Tunturibacter psychrotolerans: one gene and its partner. The protein of the gene in region 2 interacts with the protein of the main gene of each other region in a pairwise test. Links are inferred from orthologs where the notes say so. Each region holds a gene or a part of one and is shown on either strand. Other genes may lie near its edges. The genes, in order: rlmN and ftsZ.

Region 1 (11,852 bases), 1.4 Mb from region 2 along the record:
AAGATCATCGATCTTGTCGGTGATCTTGTCGGTGCCGTGAGAGTCCATAGCTCTTGGTCCTATGTGTTGTGAAGCCGGTTCGTTTAGTTTGAGCTGCGCCGGTTCGATGCCAGCTCAATGGAGATAAATTGCACCTGTTGCTATGCAATAGCTTGAGGCTACTGTTGGTATTACCCCAAGTCAATGAAACCGTTGTGCGACTTAAGTGTGAGAAGCCAATAGGGGCGCGGGTTTTCTGCATCAATCGAGGCTAGATATCAACGAATATGACGGTCTTCCTATAATGAAACTCATTGGGTTCGATCAAGAATAAGGCGCAACTGACTGCAAGTCGTCTATGGACTTTGTGAGGAGGGGTTAGAAACAATATTCCGAATGGAGTCTGTCTTTGAACTCCATCGCAAGGGCAAGAGATAGTAGCAGCTTGCTTTGCCAGTGATTGGTGGCGATTTTCACGTGGGCAAATGTGCTAACTTGGTAGTGTGGTTTGAGAGCGTAGCTCAGTTGGTAGAGCATCGCCCTTTTAAGGCGTTGGTCCTGGGTTCGAGCCCCAGCGCTCTCACCATAAACACCTTATAATCAATCATATAAAATCAATAGCTGCCGGGCCGGTTCAGGTAGGGATTCTATGCTGTCGGTTTGTCCGGAGGGGGGACGACCGCGCAAAAGTCTTCGAGAAAGCGCTCAGTGTACTCCGCGATTAAATTTTCGATGCGGTCGGCTGTGTCGGCGCGGAGGATGAGGCCGGCGTGATGATGGCGTTCGAGACGTTGGACGACTTCGGGTGCGTCGTAGCTGCTGGTGTCAGGATGCTCTTGCCGGGCGAGACAGATGACGCTGCCGGCGTACTGGTAGGTCAGATTAGGCAGCGTGTACTCCATGCCGAGGAGAGTGGCAACTTCGAGTCTTGCCCACTCGACCCACGGATTGATGCCGGAGGCTAACTCGACAACGTCGGCGATGTGAGCGCCACCGACGCGGGCTGCGGTTTCAAGGAAGTAGAAGCTGCCGTCGGAGTTAGACTTGATGAACTCGGTGTGGGTGACGCCGGAGATGAGACCGAGTGACTCGATCACCTGTTTGTGGATGGTGTTGAGAGAGATGGCATCGATCGATTCCCTGTTGAGGGCGCGGGTGCTGAAGATGCCGCCCTGATGCATGGTCTGCATGGGCGGCTTGCCGTATTTGTAAGGGGCTCCGAAGAGAACCTTGCCGTTCCAGGTGACACCTTCGACGTGAAAGATCTCGCCGGGGACAAAGCGTTCGAGGACGTAGTGCGACTGGATGTCGCCGAGCTGGTCGAGGATGGGCCAGAGGTTGTCTGGCGATTCGATTTTGCGAATGCCGATGGCGGAGGCGTTGGTGCGAGGCTTCAAGAGCCATGGTCCGGGTACTTTGCGGAGGAAGCTGCGGAGGTCATCGTAGTTGAAGACTCCTGTGAATTCGGGGACGGGGATGCCTTTTTGTTTCGCACTGACGCGCATGGCCAGCTTGTCACGGAAGTTTCGGTTGAGCGATTCGCCCATTCCGGGCAGGCGCATGTGCTCGCGTAGGAGTGCGGCTACCTCGAGGTCGAACTCGTCTAAGGCCACGACGCGGTCGATGTGGTTTGTGCGTGTGAGATAGGTGACGGTGTTCAGGACTTGAGCGGGAGTGAGATTCTCCGGCATGGTGATGAGTTTGGTGAGAGATTCGCGGGGCCAGTCGGCGTGTTCAAGCTTGTCGACAGTGAGCAGGAGGACGTTCGCGCCGAGGCGGGCCGCCTCTTTGAGAAAACGCTGACCTTTTTCGTAAGTGCTGATGCAGAGAATCGTAGGGTCCCGATGCGTATCAGTCACGGTGGCTCCTGTGGTCGGCTAGGAACAGGTTCAATTTGGTGCAGCAGTCTGCGGTTGGGCTAGAGTAACTTCTTTTTGGTTAGAGCAGAACTATTTAGACGGCGGGTTCTTCGGTAAAGGTTTGTTTTACGCCGTCCTCGAGTGTTGTGAAGGGTGCGGTGTACCCTGCAGCGCGGAGGCCGGAGATGTCGGCCTGGGTGTAGTGCTGGTAGCGGTTTTTGAGGTCGCCCGGAAAGGGGATGTACTCGATTTTTCCCTGCCCGTGGACCTGCATGAGGGCTTCGGCAACTGCTTTGAAGGTGCGGGCCTGGCCAGTACCAGCGTTGACTACTACGTGCATGGGCCGCTTGGGGCTATCGGGGAGGAGGCCAGCGAAGAACAGGTTGATACGGGCAAGGTCTTTGACGAAGACGAAGTCTCGGCGTTGTTCGCCGTCGGCGTAGCCGCCTGAGCCCTCGAACATGCGGATGGTGCCGGTGTCTTTGAGCTGACGGGTGAAGTGGTGGATGACGCTGGCCATGCGGCCTTTGTGCTGCTCGCGTGGGCCGTAGACGTTGAAGTAGCGGAGGCCGACGACGGTGCACTTCATGTCGTGAAGATGGCGGCGGACGTAGTTGTCGAAGACGAGCTTGGAGTAGCCGTAGATGTTGAGTGGGCGCTCGTTAGCTGGGACTTCGGTGAAGCTGGTGCTGGCTCCGTAGACTGCGGCGGTAGAGGCGTAGACCAGAGGAATCTTGCGGTCGAGGGCAAAGTGCAGCAGCTCCTTGGAGTAGGTGAAGTTGTTATCCAGCATGTAGCGCCCATCGTCTTCGAGGGTGTTGGAGCAGGCGCCCTGATGGAGGATGGCCCGGATCCTGGTGTTCTCGAAGTCGCCAGCTTTGAGAGCTGCGCGGAACTCGCGCTTGTCCATGTAGTCGGCATATTCCGCGCCCGCGAGGTTGAGGAACTTCGGGCCGGTGAGGTTCGGGGCGGGGGCGAAGTTGTCGACCAGCAGGATGTTGCGCTCGCCTATTTGATTCAGCTGTTGGATAAGGTTGCTGCCGATGAAGCCTGCTCCGCCGGTAACGATGATCAATTCTGGGTCTCCTCGCTCACGGCGGGGTTTGCTGTGAGCTTTTTTACGATGTTGGTGGTCGAGAAGCCTTCTACGGTGGGAACGATCTCGACTCGGCCGCCGCTTGCGACTACATCCTCGTGTCCGACTACGGTGTCGATGGTGTAGTCGCCGCCTTTGACAAGCACGTTGGGCTTTAGAGCACGGATGAGTTCTAGGGGCGTGTCCTCTTCGAAGAGAACGACTGCATCTACTGCGGCGAGGGCGGCCATAACGCGGGCGCGTTCGCGCTCAGAGACTATGGGCCGGGTGGGGCCTTTAAGGCGGCATACGGAGGCGTCGGAGTTGAGGCCGAGGACGAGTTTTGATCCGAAGCGGTGACAGTCTTCGAGCAGCGTGATGTGGCCGACGTGCAGGAGGTCGAAGCAGCCATTGGTGAAGACGATGGTCTCGCCCGAGGAGCGCCACTCGGCGACGCGGAGTTTGAGGCGGTCGAGGTCGAGGATCTTTTCGCCGGCTGTGAGTCCTGAGCTGGGGGTAAGGACGGCTACCAACTCGTGAGCCGCGATGGGGACGGTACCGACCTTGCTGACCACGATGCCTGCGGCGAGGTTGGCAAGCTCCACCGCGGTCTCGACCTTCAGGCCGCCGGCGACGCTGGCTGTCAGGGTTGCAATGACAGTATCGCCAGCTCCTGAGACGTCGAAGACCTCGCGGGCGCGGGCGGGGGAGTGATAGATCCCGGGTTCGCCCGCTGAAGGAGCGCGGAGGACCGTAATTCCCTTCTCGCTCATGGTGACGGTGAGGAACTTGAAGTCGTGTTCTGCGACTAAAGCTCGTCCGGCGTTGAGAAGTTCTTCAGTGTGATGCGATGGGATGCCGGTCGCTGTTGAGAGTTCGCCTAGGTTCGGACAGACGGTGGTGGCGCCGGAGTATTTGCTAAAGTCGGGGGTCTTGGGGTCGACGAAGACGGGGATGCCGGCGTTGCGTGCCGAGCGGATGACAGCTTCACAGAGTGAACGCGTGAGAGCGCCTTTGGCGTAGTCGGAGAGGATGACGGCGTGGACCTTGGTGACGAGCTCCGTGGCGCGTTCCTGAAGGCGCTGAGCTTCGGCGGCGGGGACAGGGTCGCGGCTTTCTATGTCTAACCGCAGGAGTTGCTGCATGCGGCCGACGATACGGGTTTTGGAGATGGTGGGGAGCGAACTTGAGACGACGCCGATAGTGTCGATGTTGGCGCGATCGAGGATTGCGGCGAGTTCTGTCTGCTCGGCGTCGCTTCCCCAGAGACCTGCGAGGAAGGTTTGGCAGCCGAGGCCGGCGAGGTTCATGGCTACGTTGGCTGCTCCGCCGGCGCGCTCGTAGCGCTGGGCGTGGCGGATAACCGGAACGGGAGCCTCGGGAGAGATGCGCTCGACCTCGCCGTGGATGTAGCGGTCGAGCATGATGTCACCAATTACCAATACTTTGAGTTGACTTAAGCCACCCTCAAGCAGGTTCAGGATCGAATGAAGTTCGGGCAGCATGAACGAAAAAGATCTCCCGCGACAATCATCGCATCTTTGAGCGAAGGTGCGTTCTCTCGGGTTAGCCGAGGACGGCGCGAACCTCGGTGATAACCTCGTCCACCGTGATGGAGGTCAGGCATCTCTTTTTTTCGATGATGCAGGTCTCGAGGCCACAACCCCAGCAGTCGGTCTGGTGGTAGACAATGCGGTGCTGTTTGCCGTAGGGAAACCAGACGCGAGGCTTGTTGCGGGCGGCGAAGATGGCGACGCAAGGAGTTTGGACGGCGGCGGCCAGGTGCATGGGACCGCTGTCGTGACCGACAAAGATGCGGGCCTGGGCGAAGACGGCTGCACTCTCGCGCGGATTGAGTAGGCCGCAAAGGTTGATGACCGGCGTGGAGGAGCTTTGTTTCCAGCCGTCGGCAGCAAAGTCGCTGGCTTCGGCCTCCTCAGGAGCTCCGCACAGAACAAGAGCGTGGTTGGGGTACAGGGGTGCGAGTCGGTACAGGAGTGCTCGCCAATTTTCGCGGCCCCAGTCCTTCGACTGCACCTTGGTGCCAACGCTGACTGCGATGACGGGGCTGTCTGCTGCGGCAGCAATAGCTTGTTCGGCGCGAACATGTTCTGCGTCGGTGAGACGGAGATCCCAGCTCGCGGGATCCTCGAGGTGGGCGTCTCCTAGCTCGGCCAGGTTCCGGGTGAGCCGCTCTCCCTCCGGTTCGAAGGTCCGGGTTTGCTGCTCCCATCGGTTTTGCTGCATGTCTTCGGTGAGTGGAATGCCGATGAGATGTTTTATTCCGCAGAGACGGAAGAACTTTGCGTCGCGACGGGCTGACTCGACGCCTCGGGCAGACCCCACGTAGACCAACACCTGCGGCCGCCAGCGAAGGAGTTGCCACCAGAGGGAGAGGAGTTCGCGAGGGCTGCGCATGCCGACCACGTAGCGGAAGTAGCCGTGAACGAGGTTGCTGTTTTCCAGGATGGCGGCCGCGGCCGGGGCTTTGACGTTGACAGGAAAGTTGGTCAACATGCGGCGTTCGGCCTGTGGAAAGGCACGGGCAATGAGGTGGAGGGCCGGTAGTGCGATGAGAGTGTCGCCGAGGCTGCCGAGGCGATAGATCAGGACCCGTTTCGTGGTGATTGCCATTGTCTGTCTTTAGTCTGCTTGGTTCGGCGACTTAGGGCAAATAGGACGAAAGGGGGAGACGGGGTTTGGTGGTTGCTGAATCGGAGAGCCTGTTAGCCTGATCGAGCGAGAGGTCTGGTTTTGAACGAGGCGAACAACCTGATTTTTGTTTCGATCGCGGCGTATCGCGATCCGCAACTGATTCCTACGATTGAAGACTGCATTGTCAAAGCAAGGCATCCTGAGCGACTTCGGTTTGGCATCTGCTGGCAACATGATCCCCACTCAGATACTCTGCCGCTTCGTAACGACGATTGCTTCAGGATTCTGGCGATCGACTGGCGCGAGAGCCGGGGAGCTTGCTGGGCCCGATCGGAGGTGATGAAGCTCTGGCGTGGGGAGGACTGGTTTCTGCAGGTCGACTCGCACTGCCGTTTTGCGTGGGAGTGGGATGCGAAGCTGATCGACGAGATGAAGCAGACGGACAGCGCTAAGCCGATTTTGAGTACCTACGCCGCACCTTTTACTCCTGGCGGAGACGAGGTGCTGGTCGAGGGGCCGCTGCAAATGGCGTTTCAGGGGTTTACCGAAGATGGCATTCCACATATGAAGCCGATGGCGATCGCAGACTGGCGGAACTTGACGCGGCCACGACGAGCGCGCTTTCTGTCTGCGGGTTTCTTGTTTGTGCAAGGTGGTTTTGTGGATGAGATTGGGTACGATCCTGAACTGTATTTTCTGGGGGAGGAAGCAGCCATGACCCTGCGTGCTTTCACCAGCGGGTATGACCTGTTTCATCCGCAGGAGACCATCGTCTGGCATGACTACGGCAGGCCGAGGGCTCCGAAGCATTGGGGCGATCACGTTGAGGAGAACAATGCGGGCCGTTCGTGGCATGAACTGGATTTGCGAAGCAGAGACAAGGTGAGGAGGCTGCTTGCGGGGCAGCCGGTGGAGAGCTATGGAATCGGGTCCGCGCGGAGCCTGGAGGACTATGAGGCCTATGCGGGACTATCGTTGAAGCTGCGAAAGGCCCAGGATTACACGGTGCGATGCGGGGAGCCACCCAATCCCGAGGCAGCTGTCGACTGGACCGGACAGATCTTTTCCTGGATGGTTCGAATCGCGTTTGATCGCGAGGCTCTGCAGGTTGCGGCATTCGACGATCCTGAGCTCTGGTATGTCGGGGTGCAGGATGCGGATCACGTTGAGATCTATCGCCGGGATATTCCCTCGTCGCAACTCGCTTCGCTCCAGACTACAGATCCGCAGGTCGTTCTGGTTTGCGAGTTCGAGTCGGGGGCGGTTCCCGCGTCGTGGACGGTCTGGCCTGTAAGCCATTCCCTGGGGTGGTTGAGGAGGATTGAAGGCACTCTGGGCGATGAGGATTACACGATCGTCATTGACGACGCTGAATAAATACGCAGCGTATCCATTGCGACTCATTACGGCTTTTCAATTCAGGTCGCGCTAGCTGGTAAAGTTTTTGGTTGGGAGGGCCTATGCTGGATGCACTTGTGATAACGCGGATGCAGGAAGAGATGACGGCTGCCCTGCATGAGACAGAGAACGAGGTGGCCATCGAGACGGGCGCGGATGGGTTGATGGCGTTGGCGATGGCACAGCATCGGGCTAACTTCGATCTTTGGCATGAGGAGGATAAGGCTCGGGTTCCGGGCGCTCCGGACGCGGAGATCGTGAGGGTAAAACATGCGATCGATACGCTCAACCAGCGACGCAACGATCTGGTAGAGAAGATGGATGTGTGGCTGATCGACCGGCTGGAGCAGGATCCGGCCGCCCCGCTGCACTCGGAGACGCCGGGCCTGATGATCGATCGGCTTTCCATCCTGGCATTGAAGATTTATCACACGCACGAGGAGGCGCACCGGGTGACCGCGACAGAGGAGCATCGTTTGCGAAATGTGAACCGGCTGGCCTTGATCGAGGAACAGCGCGAGGACCTGGCGGCATGTCTGGATGCGCTTTGGAGCGAAGTGCTTGCGGGCAGACGGAGGTTCAAGCTCTATCGGCAGATGAAGATGTATAACGATCCCGAGTTGAATCCGGCGGTGTATGGTCGCGTGTAACCATGGCCGAGTGTGCCTATTTGGGTGAATACTTCTAACGCGAAAGAGATGATACCGATAGGTTGTACAGACGTGGGGTTGACCTGACGGCCAGGTCTGCGTATAAAACCGACACGAGAACAAACAAATTTTGGGGCACCCGTTAGAATGGGAGAGCTCAGAAACCGCCTTAGGCGACAGGAACTACGATGGCTCAGACAAAGACAGTAGCAGCACCAGCAGTAAAGCGTGTCCCACGCACGATCGCTGGAACGATTCCTCAGACAAACGACAATGCCCGGGCGCAGCTGATGGCTCACTACGAAGCTGCTCTGCGGTTGATGCAGGAGGGCAAGTACGACAAGGCCCATGCGGCGTTCGACAAGATGCTGGCCGCCGGCGCGGGTGAACTGAGCGACCGTGTCCGCATGTACTCCGCCGCATGCTCCCAGCAGATGACGAAGGGAAAGAATGACTTCGCAAACTGCGAAGAACAATATGATTATGCGATCTCGTTGCTGAACGACGGTCACTACGAAGATGCGCGAGAGCACTTTACATTGATCCTGCAGGCGAACGAGAAGGCGGACTATGCCTTTTACGGTCTGGCGGTGCTGGCGAGCATGACTGGCGACTCTCATCGCTGCCTGGAGCATCTAACCGAAGCTATCCGGCAGAACCCACGGAACAGGATCCAGGCAAGAGCGGATTCAGACTTCCAGGATATGGCCGACGATCCGCGCTTTACGGAGCTGCTCTATCCTGAGGTCTAAGCGCGATTTGCAATCCGGCACAACGGGCGCTTCGTTTAGGCTTGTGTAGGAGAACCTGCGCATGTCGTTGCCGAAACCGACCGAATTGAAAGACAAAGACCTGCGTGTGGTTGCCATTGGCGGGGGCACGGGTTTGTCGACGCTGCTGCGCGGCCTGAAGCGGTATGTGGCAACTCCGGAGCGCAGGAAAGGGACTCGTCTGGGAGATTCTGCGAGGGTCGAGAGGCCTCCTGCGCCGCCTTGTCCTGAACAGCGGTGCATCATTCGGGAGCTTTCGGCTGTTGTGACGGTGACCGACGACGGCGGCTCCTCGGGGAGATTGCGCGAGGACTTCAAGATGCTGCCTCCGGGAGATCTCCGGAACTGCATGGTCGCACTTTCTGAGGACGAGCACCTGCTGTCGAAGCTGTTTCAATATCGTTTCGAGCACGGCGATCTGGAAGGACACAGCTTTGGGAACCTCTTTGTGGCCGCTCTGTCGCACATCACGGGCGACTTTGCCCAGGCAGTGCAAATGTCGTCGCAGATTCTGGCGGCGAGGGGAAAGATCTATCCTGCGACGAATACCAACGTGACGCTGGCGGCGGAGATGGATGACGGATCGCTGGTGCGGGGCGAGACCAACATCACGAAGAGTCGACGCAGCATCGTCGAGCTGCGACTGGAGCCGGAGACAGCTGATCCGCTGCCCGAGACGCTGGAGGCGATTGCGAATGCTGACCTGATTACGCTGGGGCCCGGTTCGCTCTACACGTCGCTGATCACGAATATGCTGGTTCGCGGCATCCCGGAGGCATTGGCTGCGTCGCCCGCGACCAAGGTATTTGTCTGCAACCTGATGACGCAGGCGAACGAGTCGCTGGGGCTGACGGCTTCTCAACATATCGAGAAGATCATGCATCATGCAGGCACGGTTACGGCTCCCATTTTCGACTATGCGCTGATCAATACGGGGCACATCTCGCCATTGCGACTGGAGCAGTATGCGCGCGAGGGCCAGGAGCCGATCGAAGCGGATCTCGACCGGGTCCGCGCGCTGGGCGTCGAGCCGGTTACAGGTGACTTCGTCCATGAGGGTGATGTGCTGCGGCATGATTATGACCTTGTAGCGGAGCAGCTGCTTGGTTTGGGGATGGAGCGTCCGTTGGCGGTTGCGGGTGTGGGGCAGGTACCCCCTCCCCGTACTTAATGTGTGCAAAGTATTCAAAGATAATGGCTTAGGTCTGGACTTCGGGTTGATTCGTTCTCCTTGCGGTTTAAATGCAGATGCCCCGGCTTGTGGCGGGGGCATTTTTTTGTTCTGTATCCAGTATAGCGAGTGGAGTGAAACTCATACGCCAGGCGTATGTGTTTGTCTGGCAAGGAGTTTTGGCGCTTTGGGGGTTGACAGACCTATAGACCATGTCCTGCCGGACGGGCCCACTGCGCGTGGCGCGGCCACTTCGTGGCGGGTATACCTTTTCCTACGGCCCTCCCTCTGGTCGGGATCTTTAGAGCATCGCGATCTCTACGAGGGGCGTCGGGGGTGGGGATTCCAGAGTGCGTTTTAGCTGGCCACAGGCGGCGTAGATGTCGCGGCCTCGAGGCTTGCGGATGAAAGCTGGAATGCCTGCGTCGCGGAGACGCCTTTGAAAGATACCTACGTCCTGCGGGGTCGGCTCGTGGAAGGGCATTCCCGGGCCCGAGTTCCAGACGATCAGGTTGATCTTGGCGCGGAGATTCTTCAAGAGGGCGATCAGTTCGTCGGCGTGTCCGCGCTGGTCGTTGATGCCGCCTAGCAGGACGTACTCGAAGGTGACGCGCTCGCGAGGGCGCAGCGGAACCGTGGAGATAGCCTCGAGGAGAGCGGCGATATTCCATTTGCGAGTGATGGGCATGATGGACTCGCGGACGATGTCGTTGGAGGCGTTGAGACTGACGGCTAGCTTGGGTCGGACTGTCTCTTGGGCGAATTGCTCAATGCCGGGGAGGATGCCGGAGGTGCTGACGGTCATGCGAGACTCGGGAATGCGCATGGGACCGGTGAGGAGGCGGACGGCGTCCATGAAGTGGGCGTAATTCAAGAACGGCTCGCCCATCCCCATGAAGACCAGGTTGATGCGAGCTGGATTGCTGTTGCCTCGTGCGCTTCCGACTTCGACGTTATGGCGGTTGAGGACGGCAGCTACCTGCCCGGCTATCTCTCCAGCGGTGAGGTTGCGGCGGATGCCGAGCTTGGCGGTGAGGCAGAACTGACAGTTGACGGCGCAGCCGACCTGGCTGGAGATGCAGATGGTGGCGCGTTTGTAGTCGTCGTCAGAGGGATGCTCTTCCTCTTCGGCGGCCTGGGTGCCGTCGCCGCGTTCGCCGCCGTCACCTCCGGGCATCCAGACGGTCTCGACGGTCTCGCCGTCGGCCATGCGAACCAGATAGCGCTCGGTGCCGTCGATAGAACGGGCGGTCTGGACGAGTTCGGGAAGGCCAACGATATAGCCCGCGGCTTGGAGTGTCTGGCGCAGAGCTGCTGGGAGGGTCGTGATCTGGTCGAGCAAGGGGATGCGTTGGATGTAGAGGGCGTCGTAAAGCTGGCGCGCCCGGTAGGCTGGCTGGCCGAAACTTTCCATCAGACCGGTGAGGTCTTGCAGGGAGGCGCCAAAGAGAGGCCTTTCTTCATCTACTGGATTCGAAGATTCTTCTATGTTGCTCATTATTAGGCGTTAATGTAATTAGACTTAGGATGCTAGAAGCCTTGGATACCCTCGGAGCATCTATATAAGTCTACTCCGATAGATACGGAAGATGGCGCAGGCGGCGCTATGAAACAATGGAGTCTGAAGGAGTCTCATGTCTGTAACGTTAGTTGATGATGTCGTAATTTCGAAGAATGCCTCTCGGAATATCCGCAAAACTGTTTTGTCGAATGGTTTGCTGGTTCTGACCGAGAGTATGCCTCATGTGCGCAGTGTTTCGATGGGGGCCTGGGTGGGCTCAGGGTCGCGAGATGAGACGCCGGAGGTGAATGGGATCTCGCACTTTGTCGAGCATATGGTGTTCAAGGGCACTACCTCGCGGTCGGCGCAGCAGATTGCCCGGGAGGTGGACACGATCGGGGGCAATCTCGACGCGTTCACCGGCAAGGAGACGGTCTGCTTCAACATCAAGGTGCTGGATGAGAACGTGGCGCCGGCGCTGGATGTGCTGTCGGACCTGGTGCTGCACCCTACCTTTGCGCCTGAGGATGTGGAGCGCGAGAAGGGCGTGATCTCGGAAGAGATCAAGATGGACGAGGACAACCCGGATTATCTGGTTCACGAAGTATGGACGCAGAACTTCTGGAAGGGCGACGCGTTAGGGCGGCCGATTCTGGGAACCGTGAAGACGGTGAAGAGCTTCGACCAGCAGACGCTGCTGAACTTTTATGCTGGGCAGTTTACGCCGCGGAATATGGTGTTTTCGGCTGCGGGTAATTTAGAGCATGACGCCTTTGTGGCGCAGGTGGCGAAGG
Region 2 (11,954 bases):
GCATAAGCGATATAACCGGGAAAACTTCGCAGCGAAGTCACTATCTGGAAGACAAGCAGCACCCCAGCGACTGCAATCCACCTCCGATCGCGACTGATCAACACACCCAACGCCGACCCACCCACAAGATAAAGAAAAGGGTAGATCGGCAAAATATGTCGAACCCCAATATTCATATCCGAGTGCATCGCCAGTCCCAGAAACACAACAACCGGAATCATCAACAGCAGCCAACGCCACCGGACTTCCCGCTCGCGAAAACAAACGAAGCCAGCAACCGCCAACAAAACAAGAAATGGCAGAGTCGACTTAATCAAAATCGCCGCCGGAAAATAGAGCCACGTCCCATGACGGCGCAACGTCCCAAACAAATAGCTAATATCCCGCTCTTCCGTTAGTTTCGTATTCGCGACGCCCCACAGATACGCCTCTGGAAGGAGATGCGCTCGAGCCATCGTCTCCAAAGGCTTAGGGTTTGCAACACGACCATAATCTTGCAGGTAGCTTTCGAGTGTTGGATTCTGCACCATCCCACTAGGACGCGCTGCGTAGCGAAAACCATAACAGCTCCACAGCACTACAAACGCAACACACAACGCAATACCCAGCGCAACACATCTCTTCCCAGCCAGCTGAACGCTGCGCCTCTCAAACCACTCAACCAGGATCATCAATCCCAATGTCGGAACAAGAAACAACCCGGTGAACTTCACCGCCCACGCAAGACCCACGACAACGCCGGCAAGAAGCAGCTTCCAACCCGTCGGGCGCACCATATAGCGATACCACGCATAAACCGCCGCAAAGACGAAAAATGTGATCGCCGCGTCCGTCGTCACCAGGGCTCCATGAGCAAGAAGCGTTGGATCAAAAACCAGAAACGCCAACGCGAGCAATCCGGCTGTCGCGCTAAAGATCTCTTGACCAGCCAGAAAAACCAGCAACGCCAGCCCCAGCGTGAACAGAGAGATCACAAGACGCCCACGAAGTAAAAGTCCATTCGCATCATTCTTAAACAGAAAGTCTTTGCCATCGAGAAACGCCTCTAACTGCGAACTGCGTCCCTGCTGTTCTGGCTCATTCAGGCGCAGCGAAAGCAACGGAAGCGCAGCTGCAGCCTTCGCAAGTGGAGGAACCTCAGGATTCAATCCAAAATCCCGATGTTTCAGAATCGTGTATCCATCGAACAGGTGATGGCCCTCATCCCAACTCATCGAGGTTCTGACATTCACTGCGAGTAGTTGCAGAAAAAGAATTACCAGCAACGTCGCGACCGCCGCTCCGCGCAAAGCAAGTTGCTGCCGACGAGCCTCCATCACGAGCACCCCAATGTTTGCGTTAACGCATCTGTCGCCGACCCGGTTCCCGAACGGTCTAGGAAATTTTGCGAAATCGCAATATCAAACTCTATCGTTGCAGCCCACAGATCCACACCAACCCATCGGCATCCGCCACCCTGTACCGAAAAGCGTCTGACAGATGTGTAACCGTATCGGTTGCAAGCACAGTATGCTCATCCATCGCTCGTGCCGCAAAGTCCGCAGCCAGCCCGTGTAGATACACCGCCGTCTCCACAGCCCGCGCTACGTCCTTTGGAAACTGTGCCAGCATCGCCGCGACAATCCCAGTTAAAATATCCCCACTCCCACCCTTCGCCATCGCCGGGTTCCCGCTCGTATTCACCGCAATCGAACCATCCGGATGCGCAATCAGAGTCCGCCATCCCTTCAGCACCAGCGTCAGCTTATGCGTGGTCGCAAACCTCCGCGCCAACCCCACCCGGTCCGCCTCCACCTCTCGCACCGTCATCCCCGCCAGTCGTGCCATCTCCCCCGGATGCGGCGTAAGCACCATCACGCGTCCTTCGCCATTCAACAACTCCGTCTTTCCGGCGAATGCATTCAAAGCATCCGCATCGATCACCACCGGCACCCCCGTCTTCTCCACAATCTGCCGCGCAAACGCCGGCGCATCCCCCTCAGTCGACAGCCCCGGCCCCACCGCCACCACGCTAATCTTTGCCACCAGCGCATCCAACTTCGCCCCATCCAGATTCTTAAAAGAGACCTCGCCTTTGGCTCCCTCCGCCAACGGCGCCATCATCAACTCAGGCGCAATCCTCGCTACCGAATCCAATATGCTCTTCGGCACCGCCGCCGTCACCAGTCCAGCCCCAGCCCGCAAACACGCCAGCGACGCCATCGCCGGCGCTCCCGCCTTTCCATAGCAGCCACCCACCACCAGCACGTGCCCAAACTTGCCCTTATTCGAATTCACATCGCGCGGCCTCTCTGCCAGCACCTTCGACGCGCCCGACCAGGTAAACCCACTCGCCGAAACCACCGCATCCTCCGGCGACCCGATCCCCGCAATCACCACCGGGCCCAACACGCCTCCCGTCTTTTCATTGCGCGTCAAATGCCCGAACACATGTGCCATCTTCGGCGCGGTAAACGTCACCACCGCATCAGCCCGGAACGACCCATCCGCCGTCTGCTCCATCGAATTCGCATCCCACCCCGAAGGCAGATCCACCGCCACCACCGGCGTCTCCAGCTTCTCCACCATCTCCCGCAGCGAAACCGCGAGCCCACGCAGCGGCGGCTTGAACCCGGTTCCGACCAGTGCATCCAACAAAAGCTCCGCCTCAGCGAGTCTCTGCCCGCAAGCACCCAAACCGCTCTCGTCTACAACCTCATCCACCGTGACAGACGAAACCTCGTCCCGCAGCCGCTTCAGCGCTCCTGCAGCCTCACCCTTTACTTCCTCCATCCGCCCAAGCAAAACCACCCGCACCAGATACCCAGCCTGTGCCAGTACCCGCGCCGCAACAAAACCATCCCCGCCGTTGTTCCCCTTCCCACACACCACCGCCACTGGCGACAAAGCCGGGTATTGCCGCAGACAGAACTTCGCCACCGCCCCACCAGCCGCCTCCATCAACGTCTCGAGCGAAACCCCAAACTCCTCCGCCGTCCACCGGTCTACCGCCTGCATCTCTGTCGCCGTAAGAATCTTCATCTTCCCCTTCTACCCGATTCCGAAGCCGAAGCCAAGATACGCCAGCCAGGGCGCAATCCTCCCTCCCAACCATGTAGCAGTACCGAATTCAAATGCAGCATCGTTTCGCACGTATACCAATCAAACCCAAGGCCCGGCCGCAGCCGAAGTGTGAGTCACCAGGCGCGCCGCATACCGGATCCGAAATCCCCGAACATGCAACTCAGGTAATTCCATGTTGTAAAAATAGGAAATTAAATACCGAAACGTGGCGCATTTCCTAGCCGCGCAAAATTACGCCGCCATGCACCACGTCTCCACCACCAAAACACCACACTGTTACCACATTCCTACCAGCGTTTTTCGCCGTCCGAGCCGTCAAACCTACTCAGAAGCACCCACAACACCACTGGTTTCAACCGTCGGCTTCTGCTGGAAATAATCCTTATCCCACAGCGCCCGATAAAACTCCCCAGTCAGCTCAGCCGCCTTAGGCCCAAAGGTAGGCCGTCCCCCCTCGAGGAAAAACACGGTAACAATCCGCCCCTTCGGTGTATCGGCAAACGACCCGAACCACCCAAATCGAGTGCCATTATTCGAGCAGGTCCCTGTCTTGCCCATCACCGGAAACTGGCTGAAGTTGGCCCTGAGTGAGCGCGCCGTTCCGTACTGCACTGCGCCTTGCATACCCACCGAAATCTCAGGAATCAGCGGAGCAATATCCAGCACCCGCTTCACCTTGGGCTCGAATGTTGCCACATCAACGGCCGTCTCTGGATGTTGCAGATAATAAAGCGTGCCGCCATTCGCAATCGCCGAAACTAGGGCCCCCAGCTGCAGCGGAGTCATCGAAACGCTCTCTCCAAACGAGCACATACGCCCCACGCCGCCAAGCGAGGCAGGTAACACCTCATCTGGATATGTCCCTAGCTGCTCGCCCTGAATTTGATAGCCAGCCAGCTCGCCAAGCCCAAACTCATTGGCGTAATGCTTCACCCTCTCAAACCCAAGCTGCCGTCCAAGCGTCTCAAAATAAAGGTTGTTCGAGTGTGCCAAAGCCTCCGTCATGGTCAGGTGATAATGGCCGCCCAGATTCACAGGAGTGTCCTTGTTGACGATTCCCTCTTCCAGCGCCGCCAAAGCCACCGTCAGCTTGATCGTTGAGCAAGGCTCAGCGCCCCTCGACAGCGCCAGTTTCTGGTTTACCATCGCCAGAATTCGTCCCGTCGAAGGATCAATTGCAATTGCTGTACCGTTCATATTGCCCAGCGCTTCAATCGCCGCCGCGCGAACCAACGGATCTTCGCCCTCTACGACATCACCCAAAGTCAGATTGTCTGCATACGAGCTTGCTGAAAAATGCTCCTGATATCGAGTCCGTCGCACTGCCAGTGTAGGCCGCGCACCATGTCGACGCCGTCCCGCAACCGTCGTAGTTGCAACAGCGTGGGAGGCGCTCTTCGCAGCTGAGCTAGAGTGCGAAGCCCCGGAATGAGCCTTCACAGACGTCGCAACACGCGTTGTCCCGGCAGAGTGATGCTTCGTTTTGCCGGTAGTAGTCGTCGTTGCTGCGTTTGCACCCACTCCAGCACCTAACACAAGGCCGAAGAGGAGCGCGCCAAAAACCTTCAATGATCTCGACACAGGCGATCCCTCTTATTGATTTGACTGCAATCGAACTGCCATCGATCCATAATTCATCTAATAAAACACTAATTGAACACTATTTGTTGCGAAAGCACCGTTCCCCATTTGTGCTACTCGCTAGAAATCAGTTGTACCACTAGTTCCCACGCCGCAAAAACGCAGGAATATCAAGCTCATCCGGCTCCGCAGCCGCCACCGCCGCACTTCCAAACGCCGGAACACGCACCGAAGAATCCCCCACCTCGTCCGTCACGGAGCGGATATCCTCCTGTTGGACTCGCACCGGCGCGGAAAAGTGAGTCGCCTCTCTCGCTCGCTCCGCCTCCGCAGCCTTCTCCCCACGCAACGCAGGAGCCCGAAAGAAGTCATCATCAAACACCGATGCCGGCACCGGAACCAACTCCACGGGTGCATTCGACTCCATCTTAGCGATCGGCTCTTTCACTTCATCCGCCTGGCGCAAAGGAAGCGCAACTTCCTTCACCGGCTCCGCTTCCATCTCACTCGCAAACCGCATCGTCGCCGGCCGCGGCGTCACAACGCGCGGCTGAATCGGCACATCGTACCGCATCGTAGGCAGGGTCGCCTCCGCCAACATGCGCTCCCGCCGCTGCGGCATCTCCTGCTGCTTGAATCCAGTCGCAATCACAGTGATCTTCACCTCATCGCCCATCGACTCATCCTGCACCGCACCAAAGATGATGTTCGCATCTTCATGCGCCGCATTCTGAATAATGGTCGAAGCCTCGTTCACCTCGCTCAGCTTCAAACTGCTCGACCCCGTAATGTTGATCAGTATTCCCCGCGCACCGTCGATCGCTCCCGCCTCCAGCAGCGGCGAAGCCATCGCAGCCATCGCGGCCTCCACCGCGCGATTCGCGCCCGACCGTACGCCGGTCCCCATCACCGCATAGCCCATCCCCGCCATCGTTGTCTTCACATCGGCAAAATCGCGATTGATAACGCCAGGAATCGTAATGATGTCCGAGATCCCCTGCACGCCCTGTCGCAGAACATCATCCGCAATCCGGAAGCTTTCAAAAAATCCAGCATCCTTCGCCACCGCCAGCAGCTTCTCGTTCGGAATCACAATCACGGTATCGACCGACTCCAGCAGCTCCTGCATACCCCGCTCAGCCTGCTGCATCCGCCGTTTCCCTTCAAACGCGAATGGCCGCGTCACCACCGCCACGGTCAGTGCGCCCATCTCACTCGCCAGGCTCGCAATCACCGGCGCGGCGCCCGTGCCCGTACCGCCGCCAAGCCCAGCCGTCACAAACACCATATCTGCGCCCTCAAGCGCTTCAATGATCTTGTCCGAATCCTCCAGCGCTGCCCGCCGTCCCACATCTGGGTTCGCTCCCGCCCCCAGCCCGCTCGTCAGCTTCACTCCTAGCTGCAGCTTCACCGGAGCATTCGAAACCTGCAGCGCCTGCACATCCGTATTCGCCGCAATAAATTCGACGCCCACAACATTGGCCGCGATCATGCGATTCACAGCATTGTTCCCGCCGCCGCCCACGCCGATCACTTTTATCCTCGCGCCATGCGGTATCTCATCGTGATAGTGAATGCGGAGATCGTTGGAATCGTTGGGCACATTGGGCAGATTGGACATTTCAGCAGGACTCCTTGAACGTTGTTTAATTCTCCCATCTCCCTGCCAAACGCACGACCCTCGTTTTCCACTGCACGTACCACGCATGGTTCCAAACTCGCGCCGTTCGCCGAAGCACTCGCACCGGCCCTGGACCCACCTAATCCAGTCTGCAACTATCAGCCTCTCCCTGCAAAAACCTCCACTCTTCCTGCAAACCGATGGCAACCCCTCCCGGCACGTCCCATGCTGACAATATGAAAACCCTCTCCCAATTCCTCGTGCTCCCTCTCTTGATTCTTCTCATCGCCTTCGCGCTCACCCAGCCACCCCAGTCGGTGCAAGCCAGGCACTCCAGTCAATATGGACAACCTCGCGACGCCATCGATCCTCAGCAACAAGCCGAATCTCCTCCCCGTAACGACGCGGGCGACATCACCTGGCACCTGCTAAGCTCCGCCTACAAAATCATGGAAGCTTACGAAAAGGTGCGTCTGTGCTACGAAAGGGCAACTTACATCCTCAACGAAATCCCGAATACACGAGCAGACTATGCCTCAGCTATCGACAACCTTGGCACAGCCAGAGAGCTGACAGGTCTATTCCATACCGCTATGATCCTTCGAACCGTGTCCAAGCGTCTGCATCAGGGGCATTGCGATCACACCTCGCAGGTCGCTCTAAAGACGGAACTTGCGCCTCCGGACTTTTTTCACAACGCAATACTGAAAAGTGAACCAGCGCGTCTCGAAAAGAACGCCGCACCCACGCTGTCGAATCTTCGTACCCGGCGGCGCGCCGGTTGTACCATGAGTGCAGAAAGCTTCCAGTGATCACCATGGAGCGACGAATGGAACAGAGCGCCAAAAGCATCTCGTCCACCCCGGCATCAGGGGCACTGCACCTACGCGGAGCCATCGCGGCCTTCGTCGCTTCCGCCGTCATGACCGGCCTCACTGCCGGCGAGTGCAACGGCTACTACAACAGCGTCCATTCGCCCTCCTCCCTGACCCCTCTGCTGCTCTTTGCCTCCCTGTACTGGCTCTGGTGGGGGTTTCTGGCCGTTGTCATCTGGTGGATCGCCCAACGTTGGCCCTCCACACTTGCCGGCACGACGCGAACCTTCCTCTCCCACATCGCCATCGCCTGCCTTCTGGGCCTGGCCCATCTGATCCTGCTGCAAAAGCTCGTCACCTTCTCCGCGAGCATCTGGAACCAGACTGCTCCCCCGCTTGACTACATCACCCTCCCGCGCTTCGGCTTCGAACTCCTCCTCTACGGATTTGTCCTTGGCTTGTCCGGAATGCTTCACGTCCAATCCCGCGCGCACCTCGACGCAATGCGCTCTTTAGAGCTGGAGAAGCAACTCTCACAGGCGCAGTTGAAAGCCCTGCAGATGCAGATGGAGCCGCACTTCCTCTTCAACACGCTCAATGCCGTCACCTCCCTTGTCGAACTCGGCAGAAACCAGGAAGCCTCCGAAACACTCGCGCACCTGAACACAATCCTAAGAAAGACATTGCAACGAAGCACACCAGAAAAAATCACCTTCGCACAAGAGTTACAGGTAGTTGAGAGCTACCTCGCCATCCAACAGGTTCGTTTCGCGGATCGCCTTCGCGTCAAGATCGAGACCACACCCGAAGCCCTCGAAGGCCTCGTTCCCTGCTTCCTCCTACAGCCAATCATCGAAAACGCTATCCGTCATGGTATCTCTCGCCTCGAAGGCGACGGTCTACTCGAGACATCGGTCGAACGCATCGGCGACCAGCTTCAACTCCGAGTCAAAGATAACGGCCCCGGCTTGAAACCTTCTCCAGGCGCACCCAACGGGACCAGCGGACACGGCATCGGTATGCAGAACACACGAGACCGTCTCTCGTATTTTTATCCAAACGCTTTCAACTTCTTGACAGCCGAACCCGCAACCGGCGGATACGAAGTCACCATTCAAATCCCTTACGAGCGGCAACAAGCATGAAGCTCAAAACCATCGTGACCGATGATGAACCGCTCGCCCGCGAACGGCTCAAGCTCCTCCTCGCTCAGGATGAAGAGATCCAAGTAGTTGCCGAATGCAGAAATGGCCGAGAAACCATCGCCCGTTTGAAATCCGCGCCTGCCGATCTTCTTTTGCTCGACATCCAGATGCCCGGCATCAACGGCTTCGACGTCATCGACGCTATTGGCTCCCATCGCATGCCCCCAACCATCTTCGTCACTGCTCACAACGAATTCGCCATCAAGGCCTTCTCCGTTCGCGCCGTCGACTACCTCACCAAACCCATCGAGCCCATTCGCCTTCAAGAGACGTTGGCTCACGTAAAAAAACGGATCGCTGGCGCCGCAGCCTTACTCACCCACGAACAATTCGCAGAAGCTCTGGCAGCGTTGCGAACGCCCACCCGTAACGAAAAGCCCTACCAGGAACGATTCATCGTGCGCGATGGAGCCAAAGATGTGCTGCTCAACGTCTCTGATATCGAGTGGATCGAAGCCGCCGACTACTACTCCTGTTTGTACGTCGGAGGTAGAAAATACATGCTCCGCGAGAGCATCAAAGAGCTAAGCGTCAAACTCGACTCCGCCAGATTCGCCCGCATTCATCGATCGGTCATTGTGCAAATCGAACGAGTGCGCGAAATCCACCACGATGGACGCGCCGAATACTTCGTCGTCCTCGCCAACGGTCAGCGCCTCAGGATGAGCAAAACCGGCTGGAGAAATCTCACCTCAGCCCACAGCCAACAGTCTTGAGGAAAGGCTAGCAATCCCTCACAAACAAAGAAGCCTCAGGCTTTCCTTCAATCAACGCTCGCTCGAAGGGAAACCCGAAGCTCATCATTCCCGGCAAATCAAACTTCAGCTAAAACAACACAACCAAGTCAACCAGCCGATCGATACTCTCGCACCACCCCTGCGACATACCCGCAAGGTGCTTCGGAGGCGCACCAGGCTTCATCTTCGTCATACGAGCAATCAGCGAGATCTCCGTTCCGCCAAGCACTTCCCTGAAGGTCACCGTATTCGTCACCTCGAACATCGGCTTCCCTTCACCATCAATCGCCGCCGTCACAAAGACGAGCCTGTGCGGCCGATCGATCGTCACAAACCGTCCGGTCATCGGATGCACCACGCCCTCCGGCGATCGCATATCGATCAACATCGCGCCGCCAATTCGCGCATCCACCTCGCACACAGGATTCGTGAAGCCCTTTGGCCCCCACCACTGAGCGAGATGCTTCCTCTCGATCCACGCCCGAAACACCACATCCGGCGAGGCCGCCACTCTGCGCGTCAGACAAACCTCCTGCAACCCCGCCTCCATGACCCCTCCTTCAACCGCCATACTCCACCTCGCGCAAAAACTCTTCCAACTTATCGAGGCTACTATTCCAGCCCTTCATATGCCCGTCTCGATCTTCTTGAGTTACGAAAAATGCCTGGTGAAAGTTCATCGTCGTCTTTCCGCCGTGCTCTTGAAACGTAATCGTAACCACGGTGTCGTGCTCAGGAAGCCCCGAACCTTCTTCCCAGTGAAACGTGAAGACAAGCCTCTCCGGCTCAACCACTTCCATGTATTCGCCGCCCTGCCACACATCTGCCGTCCGCCACTCGCCCGCGCTATCGGTGAAACCGTCGCTATGCAGACGATCCCTCCATTTACCACGCGCCCGCACATCCACCGTCAGGTCCAACGCCTCAAACTGCCGTGGTCCAAACCACTGCTTCATATGTTCCGGATCTGTCCACGCCTTCCACACCAACTCACGTGGCGCGTCGAACACCCGCGTAATGTTCAGCTCATGCTGCGTCCTCACCTTCGGAGATACCGTCGCTGTTCCCATCGCATTCCTCCTCGTGTTTTCAAACCTATGCGTCTATCCCTTGGCTGTCGTCCCTGCCAGGGAGCGCGTCAAATAGTCCGCAAGTCGCTCAAGCGTCTGCTTGCCGCCCTCAATCGAGCCGTACTCGCGCACATTCTGGTCGCGAGCCTCAGCCGAATCAAACACTGCGCGCATCGTGACCCGCGTGCCGCCCGCCACCTCTTCAAAGGTCGTTGTCTTTTCCATCTTCACCGGAGCCCCGCCCTTGCGGCCGCCAGTCAACGTGTACACAAGCCGCTCATACTGCACTACGTCGACAAACACACTTTCGTTCGGATAATCGGTGCCATCAGGCCCATGCATCACCTGCCTCCACACACCGCCCGGCCTCACATTCATCTCTTCAATCGTGGTCGAAAATCCCTTCGGCCCCCACCACTTCACAACCTGCTCCGGATCGGTCCACGCCTCCCAAACCATCTTAAGCGGCGCATCGAAGACGCGCGACAACACAATCTCCCGTTCAGCGTCGCTTTTTACCGTTTCCATTATTCTTTCCGGCATCTCGCTTCTCCTTTATTTGCAGAGTCTTCAAGTACTCGTCCAATCGATCGAAACTCTCCTCCCAGAACCGGCGATACTCGTCCAGCCAATCCGCAGCCTGCTTCAACGGCTCCGCCTTCAGCTTGCAGGGCCGCCACTGTGCCTCCCGCCCGCGCGAAATCAACCCAGCCTTCTCCAGCACCTTCAGGTGCCTCGAGATCGCCGGCATGCTCATCTCGAACGGAGCGGCAATCTCCGTCACCGAGGTCTCTCCCAACGCCAGACGCGCAAGAATCGCTCTCCGTGTCGGATCCGCCAATGCTGCAAACGTCGCTGTGATCTGATCGTCCATATTGTTATTAACCACTAAGTTAAATAACCATAACGTTAAATAAGAAATCTGTAAACAAGAAAACGAGATTTTTTATTTTCGGGGGAAAGGCTAGTTTTGCGCTTACCTTTCAGTGCTTACTTGTACCCTCAAGAGGCTCCAAAAAACGTACCCAGGCCTGACTCCCTGGAACGTGCTGCCATCCCGGCGACGAAACCTCAAACGGAATATCTGTCGCGACCACTGCAACAGCACCCTGCTCTCGAAACAACTCTAGAACCTGCTGCTGAGTTGAGGGATGATCGAAAAATAGGTGCAGATCCTGCACCTGGCTCTCCGGATCGAACGCATCGTTCCCAATCGCTGCCACAATGTGCGACCTGGAAGCGTAAGCCCACGTGCATCGGAGAGCGTTTCGTGGCGCTACAGACGCCACCTTATCTCCCGCTTTCAAATTCAGGTTCACCAGGTAGTCAGCGATGGCCCACTGCCCGCCGCTTTGCATATCAGTCCGCGCGATAGCCGATCGAACCGCCCCATGCAACCGCTCCGACGAGTTGAACAACGTCGCCGCAACCAAAAGCAGAACAGCAGCCGTACGTATCAAGGAACGAAGCGGCAGGCGATCCAGCGTAAGAAACGGGGCCATTCCAATCATGCAGAGAAATCCCGCCACGTACCGTCCTTCTATGTGAACCAACAGAAAGAACGAAAACCCCACAAGGGAAGGCAAGTACACAATCCACGGATTCAAGGAGGGTGCTGCGTCGGCACGGGTCCTCATCTTCACCACGAACGCGATGCAGAAGCAGACCACCACTGCCAAAGTAACGGGAAGAATCTCTTGAAACACGTACTTCAAATCATGAAGATTTCCAACGACAGCGTGAGCTGTATTTTTCAAACTGAAGACCTGGCGATATCCCTCATACCAATACACCATGTTGAACTGTGGCGGATAAGTAACATGGAATGGCTCGCTAAAAGCGAAGACCGGCGGATCGTTTCT

Evidence for each region.
Region 1: the proteins of ftsZ (region 2) and rlmN interact in binary tests that used the Escherichia coli proteins (3 or more experiments, as listed by UniProt). The link is inferred for Tunturibacter psychrotolerans from one-to-one orthologs.

Annotation. Positions count from the first base shown.
Region 1 is NZ_CP132942.1:3,574,838-3,586,689, forward strand. The notes cover bases 8,958-11,852. They hold rlmN (23S rRNA (adenine(2503)-C(2))-methyltransferase RlmN), read right to left. Parts: upstream 11,056-11,852; coding sequence 9,859-11,055; downstream 8,958-9,858. Other genes in these bases: RBB77_RS14855 (gluconeogenesis factor YvcK family protein), read left to right, coding at 8,958-9,557; RBB77_RS14865 (M16 family metallopeptidase), read left to right, coding at 11,192-11,852. Outside these bases: RBB77_RS14810 (cellulose synthase operon protein YhjQ/BcsQ), read right to left, coding at 1-48; RBB77_RS14820 (ATP-grasp domain-containing protein), read right to left, coding at 627-1,838; rfaD (ADP-glyceromanno-heptose 6-epimerase), read right to left, coding at 1,933-2,913; bifunctional D-glycero-beta-D-manno-heptose-7-phosphate kinase/D-glycero-beta-D-manno-heptose 1-phosphate adenylyltransferase HldE, read right to left, coding at 2,910-4,418; RBB77_RS14835 (glycosyltransferase family 9 protein), read right to left, coding at 4,480-5,547; RBB77_RS14840 (GlcNAc-transferase family protein), read left to right, coding at 5,668-6,945; RBB77_RS14845 (DUF4254 domain-containing protein), read left to right, coding at 7,029-7,616; RBB77_RS14850 (tetratricopeptide repeat protein), read left to right, coding at 7,805-8,368; more of RBB77_RS14855, read left to right, coding at 8,430-8,957.
Region 2 is NZ_CP132942.1:2,211,790-2,223,743, reverse strand. Bases 4,025-7,021 are described here. They hold ftsZ (cell division protein FtsZ), read right to left. Parts: upstream 6,266-7,021; coding sequence 4,784-6,265; downstream 4,025-4,783. Other genes in these bases: RBB77_RS09230 (hypothetical protein), read left to right, coding at 6,502-7,021; RBB77_RS09240 (penicillin-binding transpeptidase domain-containing protein), read right to left, coding at 4,025-4,644. Also shown: RBB77_RS09250 (ArnT family glycosyltransferase), read right to left, coding at 1-1,316; RBB77_RS09245 (NAD(P)H-hydrate dehydratase), read right to left, coding at 1,408-3,021; more of RBB77_RS09240, read right to left, coding at 3,385-4,024; more of RBB77_RS09230, read left to right, coding at 7,022-7,077; RBB77_RS09225 (sensor histidine kinase), read left to right, coding at 7,095-8,225; RBB77_RS09220 (LytR/AlgR family response regulator transcription factor), read left to right, coding at 8,222-9,001; RBB77_RS09215 (SRPBCC family protein), read right to left, coding at 9,111-9,593; RBB77_RS09210 (SRPBCC domain-containing protein), read right to left, coding at 9,583-10,092; RBB77_RS09205 (SRPBCC family protein), read right to left, coding at 10,126-10,620; RBB77_RS09200 (ArsR/SmtB family transcription factor), read right to left, coding at 10,595-10,966; RBB77_RS09195 (hypothetical protein), read right to left, coding at 11,076-11,954. UniProt on the Escherichia coli protein: Essential cell division protein that forms a contractile ring structure (Z ring) at the future cell division site. The regulation of the ring assembly controls the timing and the location of cell division.